Regions from separate parts of the Rhizobium sp. B21/90 genome, predicted to be linked through region 1. Evidence: predicted binding sites of a transcription regulator. Region 1 holds the regulator's gene; each other region holds the start of a gene.
The links. The regulator LexA, encoded in region 1, represses DNA repair genes until DNA is damaged. The targets are predictions, from matches to a motif close to TGTTCNNNNTGTGTTCNG.
Positions count from the first base shown of each region.

Region 1 (5,585 bases):
GCGGACCGAGCATTTCCTCGATGCGGATCAGCTGGTTGTACTTGGCAAGACGGTCCGAGCGCGACAGCGAGCCGGTCTTGATCTGACCGCAGTTGGTGGCGACCGCGAGATCGGCAATCGTCGAATCCTCGGTTTCGCCAGAGCGGTGCGACATGACGGCTGTATAGCCGGCCTTGTGGGCCGTTTCGACGGCGTCGAGCGTTTCGGTCAGCGTGCCGATCTGGTTGACCTTGACGAGGATCGAGTTGGCAACGCCCATCTTGATACCGTCGCGAAGGCGCGAGGAATTGGTAACGAACAGATCGTCGCCGACCAGCTGGGTGGTCTTGCCGGCCAGCTCTGTCAGCGTCTTCCAGCCTTCCCAATCGTCTTCGGACATGCCGTCTTCGATCGACAGGATCGGGTACTTGGCAGCGAGTTCGGCAAGGTATTCAGCCATGGCGCCCGGCTCCAGCGTGCGACCTTCGCCTTCGAGAACGTACTTGCCGTCCTTGAAGAACTCTGTCGCAGCACAATCGAGGCCGAGGTAGATGTCTTCGCCGGGACGATAGCCGGCCTTCTCGATCGACTTCATGATGAAGTCCAGGGCTTCCGGCGCGCTTTTCAGGCCCGGTGCGAAACCGCCTTCGTCGCCGACATTGGTGTTGTGACCCTGGGCCGACAGTTCCTTCTTCAGCACGTGAAAAACTTCGGAGCCCATGCGGACGGCATCGGAGAAGGTTTCTGCACCGACGGGGAGAATCATGAATTCCTGGAAGTCGATCGGGTTGTCGGCATGGGCACCGCCGTTGATGATGTTCATCATCGGCACAGGCAGAAGGCTGGCATAGGCGCCGCCGACATAGCGATAGAGCGGCAGGTCGGCGCTCTGGGCGGCGGCCTTGGCGACGGCGAGCGATACGCCGAGGATGGCGTTGGCGCCGAGGCGGGACTTGTTGGCCGTGCCATCCAGCTCGATCATCAGGTTGTCGATCTGGATCTGGTTTTCAGCATCGAGACCGCCGATGGCCTCAAAAATCTCGGTATCGACGGCTTCTACAGCCTTTTCGACGCCCTTGCCGTGGTAACGCGAGCCACCATCGCGCAATTCGACTGCCTCGTGGGCACCTGTCGAGGCGCCCGACGGGACTGCGGCGCGACCCATGCTGCCGTCTTCCAGATATACGTCGACTTCGACAGTCGGGTTGCCGCGGCTGTCGAGAATCTCGCGGGCGATAATGTCGGTGATTGCGGTCATGGCTGGTTCCTGCTCGCTGGTTATAATCGATTGAAATCTCTAAATCGAAGGCGTGACAATTACAATGCCATCACGCGCTTCGAATGAGGGAACGTCATAGCCGACTAAACCAAGATCATGTCAGCCTGTTGAACGCTCCCGCAGATGCTAGGCCTTGGCGATGGCGTCGAATGCCAGCAGCTTTTCGAGCAGCTTCGGCATATCTTTCAGATGCACCATGTTGGGGCCATCGGACGGCGCATGGTCGGGGTCCTCGTGGGTTTCGATAAACACGCCGGCGACGCCGACGGCAACGGCCGCGCGGGCAAGGGTTTCCACGAATTCGCGCTGGCCCCCGGAGGACCCGCCCTGGCCGCCGGGCTGCTGCACGGAGTGGGTAGCATCGAAGATCACCGGAGCGCCCATCGCCGCCATGATCGGCAGCGAGCGCATGTCGGAGACCAGCGTGTTGTAGCCGAAGGATGCGCCGCGTTCACAGAGCAGGATGTTCGGGTTACCGCTGTCGTTAAGCTTGGCCAGCACGTTCTTCATGTCCCAGGGGGCGAGGAACTGACCCTTCTTGACGTTGATGATGCGGCCGGTCCTGGCGGCAGCGACCAGAAGATCGGTCTGGCGTGACAGGAAGGCCGGGATCTGCAGGACATCCACGGTCTTGGCGACAAGGGCGCACTGCTCCTCCGTGTGGATGTCGGTGAGCACCGGGAAACCGTATTCCTTCTTCAGCTCGCCGAAGATCTCCAGAGCCGCTTCCAGCCCAAGGCCACGCTGGGCGGACAGGGATGTGCGGTTGGCCTTGTCGAAGGACGACTTGTAGACGAGCCCGATGCCAAGCGAGGCGCAGAGTTCCTTGAGCTTGCCGGCTATCGTGAAGGCATGATCGCGGCTCTCCATCTGGCAGGGACCGGCAATCAGCGAGAGGCGCTTGCTGTTGGAGAAAGTGACCTTGCCGGGGCCTTCGCCGGCGACCACGTCCGAATTTGTCGAATGGCTCATGCTGTCTCCTCGAAGGCAAACAATGCCCCCTGCCCGGGAGCGGCCTTCACCAGAATAGTGTTGCTCTTGCGTGTGTAGGTCACGCCGTTACCAGCCAAATGCGCTTCTGTCACGGAAAGATCGCGAACCGCAAAGACGATTGCCCGCCCCCGCAGGCCCGCATCTTCACCGGATGGCGCCGCCTCATAGAAGGCCTCCATCCCCTCGCCGCTCAAGATGTCGATTTCCACATTGGCTGCCGATGCTGTGATGCCAAAGGAATGCGGAGCGATTGCGGCACCATTGCCAACTTGGCTGATGAGCCCGGAAAACGCCTCCGGGCTGGCGCAGGACAGCACAATGCGCGAAATGCCGAGAACGCCGTTCGGATGCCTCTCCAGCGCGCTGCGATCCGTCGGCATCGCATTAATGCGCTCGCAGGTGAAAACGAAGAAATCCGGGGCACGCAAATCTGCGGCGAAAGCAAGGCGAAAGCCGGCAATCGATTCGGACCCGTCCGGCATGCGCATCGGCCTTTCGAACTCGAGGATCTTGCCGGCCGAGACCCCGCGGTCGCGAAAGCGCTGCTGGTCGCTTTCAGCATTGCCGGTTGCGAAGGCAATGGAGGAAAAACCATCGTCGCCGACGCGAAACCGGAAAGCCTGGTCGCGCGCGACGAAGACATTGCCGGCCAGCGCCGACGCCTCGCACTCCGAGAGACTGGCAATGCCGAGTGGCTCGAGATAGGTCTTGTCGGCGAAGAAAACGCAAGCATTTTCAGTACCAAAGGGATGCCGTGCATCGGCAGCGACAGTGAAGCCAAGCTTGCTCAGCCGCTGGCGCGCAGAGGCTATATCGCAGGTCGGCAGGACCAGATGGTCGATTGGATAGGCTGCTGTCATGGTTTGTCTCCACCCTGCGAAGCCGTCAGCGACGGCAGCGCGACATGATCTTCCAAAAATGCGATTATTCCAACGGCGTTCACAAAGATTTAGTCACTTGCGGAACACATATGGAACATATAGTGTCCGTTCTGGCTTTGTTTCGCACTTGGAGCACGAAAAACGATGTTGACGCGCAAGCAACAGGAACTGCTTCTCTTCATTCACGAACGAATGAAAGAGTCCGGCGTGCCGCCTTCTTTCGATGAAATGAAGGACGCGCTGGATCTGGCGTCGAAATCGGGTATCCATAGGCTGATCACGGCACTGGAGGAACGCGGCTTCATTCGCCGCCTGCCGAACCGGGCGCGTGCCATCGAGGTCATCAAGCTTCCCGAGGCCTATAACCCGAATGCGCAGCCACGGCGCGGCTTTTCGCCGAGCGTCATCGAAGGCAGCCTTGGCAAGACGCCGGCGGTCGCCGCAGCGCCGACAAAGCCCGCAGTCGACGACCGCAGCGGCTCCGTCTCGCTGCCGGTCATGGGCCGCATCGCCGCCGGTGTTCCCATCGCCGCGATCCAGAACAACACCCACGACATCATGGTCCCCGCCGATATGGTCGGCGCCGGCGAGCATTACGCGCTCGAAGTGCGAGGCGATTCGATGATCGAGGCCGGCATCTTCGACGGCGATACGGTCATCATCCGCAATGCCAGTACGGCGAGCCCCGGCGACATTATTGTCGCCCTCGTCGATGACGAGGAAGCAACGCTCAAGCGCTTTAGGCGCAAGGGTGCCTCCATTGCACTCGAGGCAGCCAATCCGGCTTACGAGACCCGCATCTTCGGCCCGGACAGGGTAAAGATCCAGGGGCGACTTGTCGGACTTATCCGCCGGTATCACTGACCGGTGACGTGGCATCGGTACCGGTGAAGGCCGGCTTTCGCCAGTCATAGGCTCGATGCCTCTCCCATGGACGGTCAAGGGCGCTGAACGCGGTGATGAACTTTGGCTCAGGAGATATCAAGTTGACCTCGATGGAACCTGTTTTGCGTAGCGATGCGCCGGTGTAGAGCACTGCACCGGACCGACAGAGATCAAGGCGAAGTTTGACCGGCGTGATGACAATGTCGGCGGTATCGCAGGCCGGCCCCAGATAAGCCGCATCGGAGATAGTCACCAGCATCGCGCCCGTCTCGAGCATGGCAACGCACCAATCGCGACCATGGCAGGCAAACCCGCCGTCGACCGCATTGTCCAGAGCAGTTTCCATTGCTGATCGCAATGTGGCCTGATGCTCCGCATCCATACGGGTCGAGGGGCGGCCACGAACGGAATGGGGCGGGGTCGAGTTGTCCGGCGGCAGCATTTGCGGCGGCGTATCCTCTGACACCGGCAGGGCTCGCTGCCATTGCTGATAGATGAAATCCGGGGGGCGCTCACGATTGCGCTCGAGTCTCCCCTGCCGGAACATGGCGACCAGTTCGCCATCCTCCGAAATCAGCAGTTCCGATTTCTGGAGAGACGGTTGGAAGGCGGCAAAAGTCACCGAGGCCGCAATCAGCAACGCGCCGGCATGGCGCATGGGCGTTCGCAGCACCGTCATCAGCATGAAGCCGGCAATGATGGTCGGGAAAAGTCCGCTAGGCAGGCGCGCGAAGGGCACATTGCCGCCCCATGCAGCCACCGTCTTTGCGATGACCATGACGATATCAAGTCCCCAACCGGTGACAAGCCAGAACACGCCGTCGAGGCCGAAGGGCATCATCAGCATGGCAAGCATGCCGACCGGCATGACGATGAATGACACCACCGGCATGGCGGCGAGATTGGCAACGAGGCCATAGGTCGCCAGCCGGTGAAAGTGTTCGATCGAGAAGATTGCCGTCGACGCGCCGCCGATGAACGACGTCATGGCGATGCCGGTGAAGAAGCGGCTGACCGCCAGCACCGGCATCGGTGCCCGGAAAGCAGCAAACCGCCGCTCGCGGGGCGGACGTCGCTTCCATAGCGAATAGCCGGATACAAGGGCGATGGTCGCCGCATAGGACATCTGGAAACTCGGGCCGAGGATCTGCGACGGCGAGAGCACTAGAATGGCGATAGCCGAAAGGGCGACATTGCGCAGGCTGAAGGATGGTCTGTCGAACAGCACCGCGACCAGCATGATCGCCATCATGATGAAGGCCCGTTCGGCCGATACACCGAAGCCGGAAATGAAATAATAGGCGGTGACGGTGATCAGCGCACCGATGGCTGCAATTTTCTTGGTCGGAAAAGCCTGCGCCAATCCGGGAAACAGGCTCAGTGCATGCCGGAGGCCGACATAGAAGATACCGGCCGACAAAGCCATATTCAGTCCCGAGATGGCAATGATATGAGCGAGGCCGGACACTCTTAGGGCATCCGTCGTTTCAGGCGAAATCGCCCGACGTTCGTCGTTGACCAGCGAAGCCGCGAAGGCGCCGGTGTCGCCGGGCAGGATCGAGCGGATT
Region 1 is NZ_CP072162.1:2,365,899-2,371,483, forward strand. Features, by position in the region: gene eno (phosphopyruvate hydratase) at 1-1,237, opposite strand, end outside; gene kdsA (3-deoxy-8-phosphooctulonate synthase) at 1,385-2,230, opposite strand; gene J5278_RS11245 (VOC family protein) at 2,227-3,111, opposite strand; gene lexA (transcriptional repressor LexA) at 3,277-3,996, shown strand; gene J5278_RS11255 (ComEC/Rec2 family competence protein) at 3,977-5,585, opposite strand, start outside.

Region 2 (5,585 bases), 270 kb from region 1:
AGATTGGCGAGCAGTGTCGCATTGGCAACGGACGTCATGTGGATGGACAGATGCCAGGTGACGAGATCCGTGGCGAGGAACAGGCCCGGCAGCACCAGCATGAAGCATTCGGATAGATTACGCGGCTGGACGGCCGATTTCCGGCGGCTGGCGAGTGAGACGAGAAGAAGCGGCAAGAGCGCCAGCGCTACACGCCAGAACGCCGTGGCAAGCGGACCGACCTCCGACAGGCGCACGAAAATCGGCGAGCCGCCGATGGCAGCGCCGCCAAGTATCAGGGCTGCAAGCGGTATGCGGCTGTCGCGCGGCCCTGTGGCGGCTGGAGGCATGATATCTGGCACGGGAGGTTTCCTGCTGCAGCCCTGAAAACAAAAAACCGCGCCGGAGATCGGCGCGGCAGCTTCGGTGAACGACGTTTCTGCCTAATCCGCCAGAGCGACGGCGATTTCGGCAGCCAGCCGCGCATTGTTTTCGACCAGCGCGATGTTGGTCTTCAGGCTGCGACCACCGGTGATGTCGAAGATCGTGCTGAGCAGGTAGGGCGTGACGGCCTTGCCGACCACTTCCTCGCGCTCGGCGCTGTCGAGCGCGCGCTCGATGTAGATCTCCATTTCCTCGCGCTCGATCTGGTCTTCCTCCGGCACGGGATTGGCAACCAGCATGCCGCCATCGATACCCAGCTGCTCGCGCACAGTCTGGAAATTGGCGATTGCCGCCGGGCTGTTCAGCGTCAGCGGGCTTGGCAGGCCGGAGGCACGCGACCAGAAGGCAGGGAATTCCGGGCTGCCGAAGGTGACGACGGGAACACCACGGGTCTCCAGGACTTCCAGCGTCTTCGGGATATCGAGGATTGCCTTGGCGCCGGCGCAGACAACGATGACGCCGGTACGTGCCAGCTCCTCGAGGTCGGCCGAGATATCGAAGCTGGTCTCGGCGCCGCGATGCACACCACCGATGCCGCCGGTGGCAAACACCTTGATGCCGGCCCGCGCGGCTGCAATCATCGTGGCTGCAACCGTGGTTGCCCCGGTGCGGCGCTCCGCAATTGCAAAGGCTAGGTCGGCGCGCGATACTTTCATCGCGTCCGTGGTCTGGGCGAGGCTCTCTAGCTCGGCCGGTTCAAGGCCGATGTGCAACGTTCCGTGGATGACTGCGATTGTTGCCGGCACGGCACCTTCCTCGCGGATGATAGCCTCGACGCTGCGAGCCATGTCGATGTTGCCGGGATAGGGCATGCCGTGCGTGATGATCGTCGATTCGAGCGCGACGATCGGTGCGCCACGTGCCTTGGCGGCGGCGACTTCACTTGAATATGAGATCGGCAACAGAGCGGAAAATGGTTTGGTCATGGTCTTGTCCACCTGAGTGTGCGGGTTTGATGGGCGGGATGGGGCTTCATGACAGTATTTTGGGCGCGCCGACAAGGGTGAGAACCTGACGAAGATGCTGCGGCGACAGATTGGCGGCCGTTGCAAACGGCGACTGAACCGTGATGGCAGCCGCTGCAGCGCCGTGGCGCACCGCCTCCGCCAGATCGAGACCGTCCATCAGCGCCGAAAGCACCCCGGCCGCCAGCGAATCGCCGGCGCCGGTGACGTCGGCGACGTCGTCCACAGCTGGCGGCTCCAAGGTAAGGGTGATGCGGCCGTCAAAGGCGACGAGAGGCTGCTGCCCTCGCGTGATGACGCCACCCTTGAGACCAAGGGCCTGCAACTGGCTCACCCACTGCAGCGGATCGTCCGGCCTGCTGCCGGTGAGGGCGGCGGCTTCCGACTGGTTGAGAAACAGATAGTCGATATCGGCAAGGCAGGGTTTGAGGCGCACGACCTTGGCCGGGGAGATGGCAATGGCTGCCAGCGGCTTGCCGAGATCGACCGCTTTGCGGGCAATCGCAGCCAGTGTTTCGGCCGGCAGATTGGCGTCGAAGAGAATGAGGTCCGCCGATGCGAATGAATCGCGGATGGCGCGGATCAGCAAGCGGCGAGGGCTGAAGAGCTTGTAGAGCTCCATATCCGCCAGCGCGATAACCAGGTTTCCGTCTTTTTCGATGATCGCCGTGTAGCTCGGCGTTGTGCGATCGAGAAAGACGAACGGGCGGTCGTCGACACCCGCCTCGCGAGCCGCAGATGCCACCATGTCGCCGAGAGCATCGCCGCCGCGTGGCGAGACCATCCGCACGTCGTGGTGAAGCCGGGCGAGATTGCGGGCCGCATTGAAGCCGCCGCCGCCCGGTTCCTCGAACCAAGCGCCCGGATTGCTGGCGCCTGGATCGGTCTCTCCGAAGATGCGGCCACGCCTGTCGATGTGAGCGCCGCCGAGCACGAGAATCTGCCTAGACATACCCAGCCCCGGTCATTTCGAAAGAGCCGAATCGACCCGCATTTGCGAACCCCGCAAAGCCTGCTGAGGATCGCCTAAGCCTTTGCGACAAAAAAGGAAAACAAATATAGAACAAAGGTCATTTTACCTTTTTGTTTCAATTATTTGAAGGCCCCTTGCGGAACCGGAACAAATCAAGTACAAAAACGACATCAACTGCTTCGTTGCCTGTGCGGCTTCAATAACCTAAAGGTGGATCTCATGTCACAGAATAGTTTGCGGCTCGTAGAGGAAAAATCGGTGGACAAAAGCAAGGCGCTCGAAGCCGCACTCTCTCAGATCGAGAGGGCATTCGGCAAGGGCTCGATCATGAAGCTCGGCTCGAATGAAAGCATCGTCGAGATCGAGACAGTATCCACGGGCTCCTTGAGCCTCGATATCGCACTTGGCATCGGTGGATTGCCGAAGGGGCGTATCGTCGAGATCTATGGACCGGAAAGCTCGGGCAAGACGACGCTGGCGCTGCAGACCATTGCCGAAGCCCAGAAAAAGGGCGGCATCTGCGCCTTCGTCGACGCCGAACATGCGCTCGACCCGGTCTATGCCCGCAAGCTCGGTGTCGACCTCCAGAACCTTCTGATCTCGCAGCCCGATACCGGCGAGCAGGCGCTCGAGATCACCGACACGCTGGTGCGCTCCGGCGCCATCGACGTGCTGGTCATCGACTCCGTTGCGGCCCTGACGCCGCGGGCTGAAATCGAAGGCGAAATGGGCGACAGCCTGCCAGGCCTGCAGGCTCGCCTGATGAGCCAGGCGCTGCGCAAGCTGACCGCGTCGATCTCGAAGTCGAACACGATGGTCATCTTCATCAACCAGATCCGCATGAAGATCGGCGTGATGTTCGGTTCGCCGGAAACGACGACTGGCGGTAACGCGCTGAAATTCTACGCCTCTGTTCGCCTCGACATCCGCCGCATCGGCGCCGTCAAGGATCGCGAGGAGGTCATCGGCAACCAGACGCGCGTCAAGGTCGTCAAGAACAAGATGGCGCCTCCCTTCAAGCAGGTCGAGTTCGACATCATGTATGGCGAAGGCGTGTCGAAGACCGGCGAACTCGTCGATCTCGGCGTAAAAGCCGGCATCGTGGAGAAGTCAGGTGCCTGGTTCTCCTATAACAGCCAGCGCCTGGGGCAGGGTCGCGAGAACGCCAAGATCTTCCTGCGCGACAATCCGGAACTGGCAAAGGAGATCGAAACGATGCTGCGCCAGAGTGCCGGCCTGATCGCCGACAAGCTGCTGGTGAACGGCGGTCCCGATGCCAACGACGGCGATGTTGCTGCCGATATGTAACGGTCCCGACCGCAAGGTCGAAGGGTAGGTTCAAGCTGCCGGCCGCACGTCTTTCGGGATGTGCGGCCGCTTTCGTTAGTGCGGCTGGACAGGATCGAGAGCGAGCGATAAAAGCCAGTGGATTTTGTATGGGGACTGCCGACGGCAGCGATAAGGGCATAGCATGAGCGGCGTAAATGAAATCCGGTCGACCTTCCTCGACTACTTCAAGACGAATGGGCACGAAATCGTTCCGTCGAGCCCGCTCGTGCCGCGCAATGATCCGACGCTGATGTTCACCAACGCCGGCATGGTGCAGTTCAAGAACGTTTTCACGGGGCTGGAACAGCGCCCCTACAAGACAGCGTCCTCGGCACAGAAATGCGTTCGCGCCGGCGGCAAGCACAACGACCTCGACAATGTCGGCTACACCGCCCGCCACCACACCTTCTTCGAGATGCTCGGCAATTTCTCGTTCGGCGATTATTTCAAGGAGCAGGCCATCGAGCTTGCCTGGAACCTGATCACCAAGGAATTCGATATCGACGCCAAGCGCTTGCTGGTGACGGTCTACCACACGGACGATGATGCCTTTAACCTCTGGAAGAAGATCGCCGGCCTGTCCGACGACCGCATCATCCGCATTCCGACCAGCGACAACTTCTGGGCGATGGGCGATACCGGCCCTTGCGGTCCTTGTTCGGAAATCTTCTACGATCATGGCGACCATATCTGGGGTGGGCCTCCCGGTTCCGCCGACGAAGACGGCGACCGGTTCATCGAGATCTGGAACCTCGTCTTCATGCAGTTCGAGCAGCTTTCAAAGGACGAGCGGGTCGACCTGCCGCGTCCGTCGATCGACACCGGCATGGGCCTCGAGCGCGTTGCGGCGCTGCTGCAGGGCAAGCACGACAATTACGACATCGATCTTTTCCGGGCGCTGATCGAGGCCTCCGAGGAAGCAACCGGCGTGATGGCTATCGGCGATAACCGGGCCAGCCACCGGGTCATCGCCGATCACCTGCGCTCGTCGGCCTTCCTGATTGCCGACGGCGTGCTGCCGTCAAACGAAGGTCGCGGCTATGTGCTGCGTCGCATCATGCGCCGCGCCATGCGCCATGCACAACTGCTCGGTGCCCGCGATCCGCTGATGTACAAGCTGCTGCCGACGCTGGTGCAGGAGATGGGCCGCGCCTATCCTGAGCTGGTGCGGGCGGAATCGCTGATTTCGGAAACGCTGAAGCTTGAGGAAAACCGCTTCCACAAGACCCTCGACCGTGGTCTGTCGCTGCTGTCCGACGCAACCGCCACCATGGGCAAGGGCGATATGCTCGATGGCGAGACGGCCTTCAAGCTGTACGACACCTACGGCTTCCCGCTCGACCTGACGCAGGATGCGCTGCGCGAGCGCGGCATCGCCGTCGACGTCGCCAGCTTTACCGATGCGATGGCCCGCCAGAAGGCCGAGGCCCGCTCCCATTGGTCCGGCTCCGGCGACAAGGCGACGGAGACCGTCTGGTTCGAACTGAAGGACAAGAACGGCGCGACGGAATTTTTGGGCTACGACACCGAGACGGCCGAAGGCGTAATCCAGGCGATCGTCCGCGATGGCGTATCTCTAGACAGCGCTGCCGATGGCGAGACGGTGCAGATCGTCGTCAACCAGACGCCTTTCTACGCTGAGTCCGGCGGCCAGATGGGCGATACCGGTGTGATTGCAGGCGAGGGCGTCAAGCTCACCGTGTCCGATACGCAGAAGCGCGGCGACGGGTTGTTTGCCCATGTGGCAACCGTTGCCACCGGCACCATTGAGGTCGGCGACCCCGTTGTGCTGACGGTCGATCATGATCGCCGCGGCCGGCTGCGCGCCAATCATTCCGCGACCCATCTGCTGCACGAGGCGCTGCGCGAGGTGCTTGGCACCCATGTCGCCCAGA
Region 2 is NZ_CP072162.1:2,092,614-2,098,198, forward strand. Features, by position in the region: gene J5278_RS09900 (DMT family transporter) at 1-329, opposite strand, end outside; gene J5278_RS09905 (pseudouridine-5'-phosphate glycosidase) at 423-1,349, opposite strand; gene J5278_RS09910 (carbohydrate kinase family protein) at 1,396-2,340, opposite strand; gene recA (recombinase RecA) at 2,581-3,669, shown strand; gene alaS (alanine--tRNA ligase) at 3,833-5,585, shown strand, end outside.
Region 2: the regulator LexA is predicted to act here: its motif matches at 2,437-2,454, upstream of recA (recombinase RecA).

Region 3 (5,585 bases), 220 kb from region 1:
ATGTCCAGCGTCATCGACGCGGCTAGGAACTCAACCGGGTAATGGGCCTTCATATAGGCCGTCTGGTAGGAGACGATGGCGTAGGCGGCGGCATGCGACTTGTTGAAGCCGTAATTGGCGAATTTGGCCAAGAGTTCGAAGATGTTGTCGGACTGCACCTTCGAGACGCCGTTCTTCATCGAACCTTCGACGAAGCGAACGCGCTGCTGGTCCATCTCCGCCTTGATCTTCTTGCCCATGGCGCGGCGCAAAAGATCCGCCTCGCCAAGCGAATAGCCTGACAGGACCTGGGCGATCTGCATCACCTGTTCCTGGTAGACGATGACGCCCTGCGTTTCCTTGACAAGGTGATCGATCATCGGGTGGATCGACTCGATCTCCTCCTCGCCGTGCTTGCGGGCATTGTAGGTCGGGATATTTTCCATCGGGCCGGGACGATAAAGCGCCACAAGCGCGATGATGTCCTCGATGCAGTCCGGCCGCATGCCGAGCAGCGCCTTGCGCATCCCCTGGCTTTCCACCTGGAAGATACCGACCGTTTCGCCGCGCGCCAGCTTCTCGTAGGTCACCGCGTCATCAAGCGGAATGGTGGCGAGGTCGACCGAGATGCCGCGTAGCTTCACAAAATCGACTGCCGTCTTCAGCACCGTCAGGGTCTTGAGGCCGAGAAAGTCGAACTTGACGAGGCCAGCCTGTTCGACCCACTTCATGTTGAACTGGGTGACCGGCATGTCGGAGCGCGGATCGCGGTACATCGGCACCAGCTTCGACAGCGGCCGGTCGCCAATGACGATACCGGCGGCATGGGTCGAGGCGTGGCGATAGAGACCCTCCAGCTTCTGCGCGATGTCAAGCAGGCGGGCGACCACCGGCTCCTTCTCGGCCTCCTCCTGAAATCGCGGCTCGTCCTTGATCGCCTGTGCGAGCGTCACCGGATTGGCCGGGTTGTTCGGCACCAGCTTCGAGATCTTGTCGACCTGGCCATAGGGCATTTCCAGCACGCGGCCGACGTCGCGCAGGGCAGCGCGGGCCTGCAGGGATCCGAAGGTGATGATCTGCGCCACCTGCTCGCGGCCGTATTTCTTCTGGACGTAGCGGATGACTTCTTCGCGCCGGTCCTGGCAGAAGTCGATGTCGAAGTCTGGCATCGACACACGATCGGGATTGAGAAAGCGTTCGAACAGCAGCGAGAAACGCAAAGGATCGACGTCGGTGATGGTCAGGGCATAGGCCACCAGCGAGCCCGCACCCGATCCGCGCCCGGGACCGACCGGGATATCCTCGTTCTTCGCCCACTTGATGAAGTCGGCAACGATCAGGAAGTAGCCCGGAAAACCCATGCGCTCGATAACGCCGAGTTCGAATTCCAGCCGGTCGCGATAGACCTGTTCGTCATAGCCCGGCGCCGTGCCGAGCGTCGCCAGCCGCATGTCGAGCCCTTCGACAGCCTGGGCCCGCAATTCAAGCGCCTCGGCGCGTTCGGCCTCCTTCGGATCATCGCTGGCACCGGTAAAGCGCGGCAGGATCGGCTTGCGGGTCTGCAGTACGAAGGCACAGCGCTCGGCGATCTCGACGGTGTTAGCCAGCGCCTCCGGCAGATCGGCAAACAGCTTCGCCATCTCGGCGCGGCTTTTCAGATAGTGGTCCGGTGTCAGGCGAAACCGGCTGTCGTCCGAGACGATCGCATTATGGGCGACGGCCATCAGCGCATCATGGGCATCATAGTCGTCGCGGGTCGGAAAGAAGGCCTCGTTGGTGGCGACCAGCGGCAATTCGTGCTCGTAGGCGAGTGAAATCATGCGTTGTTCGTGGCGGCGATCATAGGTGCCGTGGCGCTGCAACTCGACATAGAGCCGGTCGCCGAAAAGCGCCTTCAGGCGCAGCAGCCTCGCCACCGCCTTCTGCGGATGGCCTTCCTTGATTTCGATATCGACGGGCCCACCAACGGAGCCGGACAGCGCGATCAGGCCGTCGGTACCGATCTCCTCCAGCCAGGACGCCTTGACGTGCACAGCTTGACTATTGTCGCCGCCGAGATAGGCGCGGCTGACGAGATCGACCATGCGCTCGTAGCCGGCGTCGCTAGCCGCAAGAAGCACGATGGCAGGCAGCTTGGCGAGCCCCTGCTGGCCGTTGCGCTTCTCGCCCTCGACGGCATCTTCCATGTCGATCGAAACCTGGCAGCCGATGATCGGCTGCAGACCCTCGTCCATTGCCTTCTGGGAGAACTCGAGCGCGATAAACAGGTTATTGGTATCGGTGATCGCCAGAGCCGGCTGGCTGTCGCTTGAAGCCTTGGCGAGGATCTTCTTAAGCGGCAAAGCGCCTTCTAGAAGCGAATATGCCGAATGCACACGCAGGTGCACGAACTCCGGCGACGATCCAGAATGTCCGCCCTGCCTGTCAGTTGCCTCTGCCATGATAAGCCCTTCCGCATGCCCGAATGAATCGGTCCTATTGTCGGCATAGCGGCTGGCAAAGTCCAGAACAACTCAGGTCGGCAAGACCACGTGGCGGTGGTCGTACCCGAAAACTTACATCGCCATGACGATGATCGACAGGCTGGTGACGAACATGACGATGGAGGCGAAAGCGGCGACGTCTCGAATAATATCGGTCATTGGGCCTCTCCGGTGTTGTTATGTTCCTTATATGTTCCCTTTATATTCACCTGTCAACAGTATTTTCTGCGAGCTTGATTCAAATGCCGCCATGCTAGGCCCCATGACTGGGACGCGCACCGACGCCATGCTATGAGCGTGCGTGGAGGAGATGATTATGAAAAATTTGGCCTTGGCGCTGCTCAGTGCCGCCTTATGCGTGTCGAGTGCGTTTGCCGGCGATATCGGGCCGGGAAAGATCATCGGAGCTGCGATCGGCGACTGGAACAGGGACGGCAATGCTGACCTCGCCCTGCTCATCGCCCCTGAGGAAGACGGCGACGACATCGGCATCTACATCTACCTGCGCGACAAGGAGCATCTTCTTCTACATCTCGCCGCAGCAGCACCGAACAAGGTATCCGGCAATACCAGTCTCGACGGTATGTTCGGCCGGGACCCGGGCATATCAGCGCTGCCCAACGGATCGATCTCCGTCCATTCGGAAAACAGCGGTGGCGGACGCGACCGCTGGGAGCAGACGCTGACGATCGCCTATCGCAACGCGACATTCGTCGTCGCCGGCTTCACCTACACGCATCACGACACGCTGGATCCCGAAAGCAGCGGCACTTGCGACTATAATGTGCTCAGCGGCAAGGTCAGCAGCGGTGGCAAGGAACGCAAAGTCGACGCGAGGACAGCCGCAGTTGCCGACTGGGCGGATCAAACCGCCATGGACGCGTGTGGCATCCGCGATGAATGAGCGTCGGGACAATTACAGCGCCTGCAGTCAGATGCCTTTGTTCTTATTTTGTTCTTTACATGGCCGCGTGAAAATGCAACCCTGAGAATGCATCCTGGGGGAGAAGTTATGGATCCGGCGCTGCTGAATGACTTTATCGTCGTGGCGAAATCGCAGACTTATGTGGCCGATGCGGCGAAACTATCTTCCTGTCGTCCGGGGTCTCACGACATCGGCTATGAGCGCGGTCGGTGGCGTTATCTCGACAGCTATTTTGGAGGCTCCGATTTTGCCGGCCAGGAGGTGGCGTGGTTATCAGGCAAGCCCGTCTGGGCAATGAATTATTTCGGGAAGATCATCGAGCCCGCACTGATCGATGCAGTGAAGGCAGGCTGCGTCATCAAGGCAGCGTTGCGGCATCTGTATGTCGAGGAGAAGCGGTTCCTCGGTGGGTTGCAGTTCGACCATGACTTCGGTCGCTACACGGACGAGAGTAGCGGTGATTGCACCCATTTCAGCGGGCGCGAGCATATCATCGTAGACGGCCGCACCGCCTATGAACTCGATTATCGCGGCGGCCTCATCGTGCCTTGACCGGCACGACGATCAGAATTCGACGACCTTGCCGCCCGAGATTGTAACGCGACGGTCCATGCGGGCAGCGAGATCGTGATTGTGGGTGGCAATCATCGCCGCCAGACCAGATTGGCGCACCAGCGCCTCCAGGGCATCGAAGACGTAGTGGGCGGTGCCGGGGTCGAGATTGCCCGTCGGTTCGTCGGCGAGAAGCACCAGTGGCGCATTGGCGACGGCACGGGCGATGGCGACGCGCTGCTGTTCGCCGCCGGAGAGTTCGGCTGGGCGGTGCTCGCCGCGATGGCCGACGCGCATGTAATCGAGCAGTTGGCTTGCCCTGACCCGGGCTTCCTTCTGCGTCAGTCCGGCGATCATCTGCGGCATCATGACGTTCTCGATGGCCGAGAATTCAGGCAGCAGGTGGTGGAACTGGTAGACGAAGCCAATGTCGTTGCGACGGATGGCCGTGCGCTTCTCGTCGGTGAGGTTGTTGCAGGGATTGCCGTTGATCGTCACATCGCCAGCATCCGGCTGCTCGAGCAGGCCGGCGACGTGCAGCAGCGTTGACTTGCCGGTGCCGGACGGGGCGACGAGCGCAACGATTTCGCCGCGATGGAGCGCGAAATCTGCGTCCTTCAGGATAGAGAGCATGGTCTCGCCCTCGCCATAGTGGCGATCGATGCCGGTCAGCTGAAGCACGACGTTGGATTTCATGGAGATGCTGGCATCCTTATTCATAGCGCAGCGCCTGGACCGGATCGAGCCGCGAGGCTCGCCAGGCGGGGAAGATCGTGGCGAGGAAAGACAGACCAAGCGCCATGACGACGACGGTGACAGTTTCGCTGAGGTTCATCTCCGCCGGCAGCTTGCTCAGGAAATACAGCTGCGGATCGAACAGGACGGTACCGGATACCCAGGAGAAAAATTTGCGAATGGATTCGATATTGATGCAAACGAGAACGCCGAGCGCGACGCCACCAAAAGTGCCGACGATACCGATGGCTGCCCCGGTCATGAAGAATATCCGCATGATGGAGCCGGATGTCGCCCCCATCGTCCTGAGAATGGCGATGTCGCTGCCCTTGTCTTTCACTAGCATGATCAGGCCGGAGATGATGTTCAGCGCCGCGACCAGCACGATCATCGTCAGGATCATGAACATGACGTTGCGCTCGACCTGGAGTGCCGAGAAGAAAGTCTCGTTGCGGGCGCGCCAGTCGGTGAGATAGACCTGCCGTCCGGCTGCAGCCTCAATCAAAGGCTTGATGGTATCGACATCGTCGGGCTTGGTGACGAAGATCTCGATGGATTGGACGATGCCGGGCGAGTTGAAATAAAGCTGCGCCTCTTCGAGCGGCATGAAGACGATAGAGGAATCGTATTCGGACATGCCGATCTCGAAGATACCGGACACCGTGTAGGATTTGACGCGCGGGTTGACGCCGAATGGCGTGACGTCGCCGTCGGGGGCAATGAGAGTGATCTGGTCGCCGGCGGCCAGACCCAGCTGCTGCGCCATGCGCGAGCCGATCAGCACACCGGTGCCGGCGGCAAAGCCCACCATGTCACCGTTCTTTATGTTGCCGGAGACGGTCTTCAGCTTCTCAAGATCCTCGGCACGAATACCGCGGATCAGCGCGCCGCTACCGACGCCACCCCGGCCG
Region 3 is NZ_CP072162.1:2,583,967-2,589,551, forward strand. Features, by position in the region: gene dnaE (DNA polymerase III subunit alpha) at 1-2,420, opposite strand, end outside; gene J5278_RS12390 (hypothetical protein) at 2,779-3,366, shown strand; gene J5278_RS12395 (DUF5680 domain-containing protein) at 3,475-3,939, shown strand; gene J5278_RS12400 (ABC transporter ATP-binding protein) at 3,952-4,635, opposite strand; gene J5278_RS12405 (lipoprotein-releasing ABC transporter permease subunit) at 4,652-5,585, opposite strand, start outside.
Region 3: the regulator LexA is predicted to act here: its motif matches at 2,643-2,660, upstream of dnaE (DNA polymerase III subunit alpha).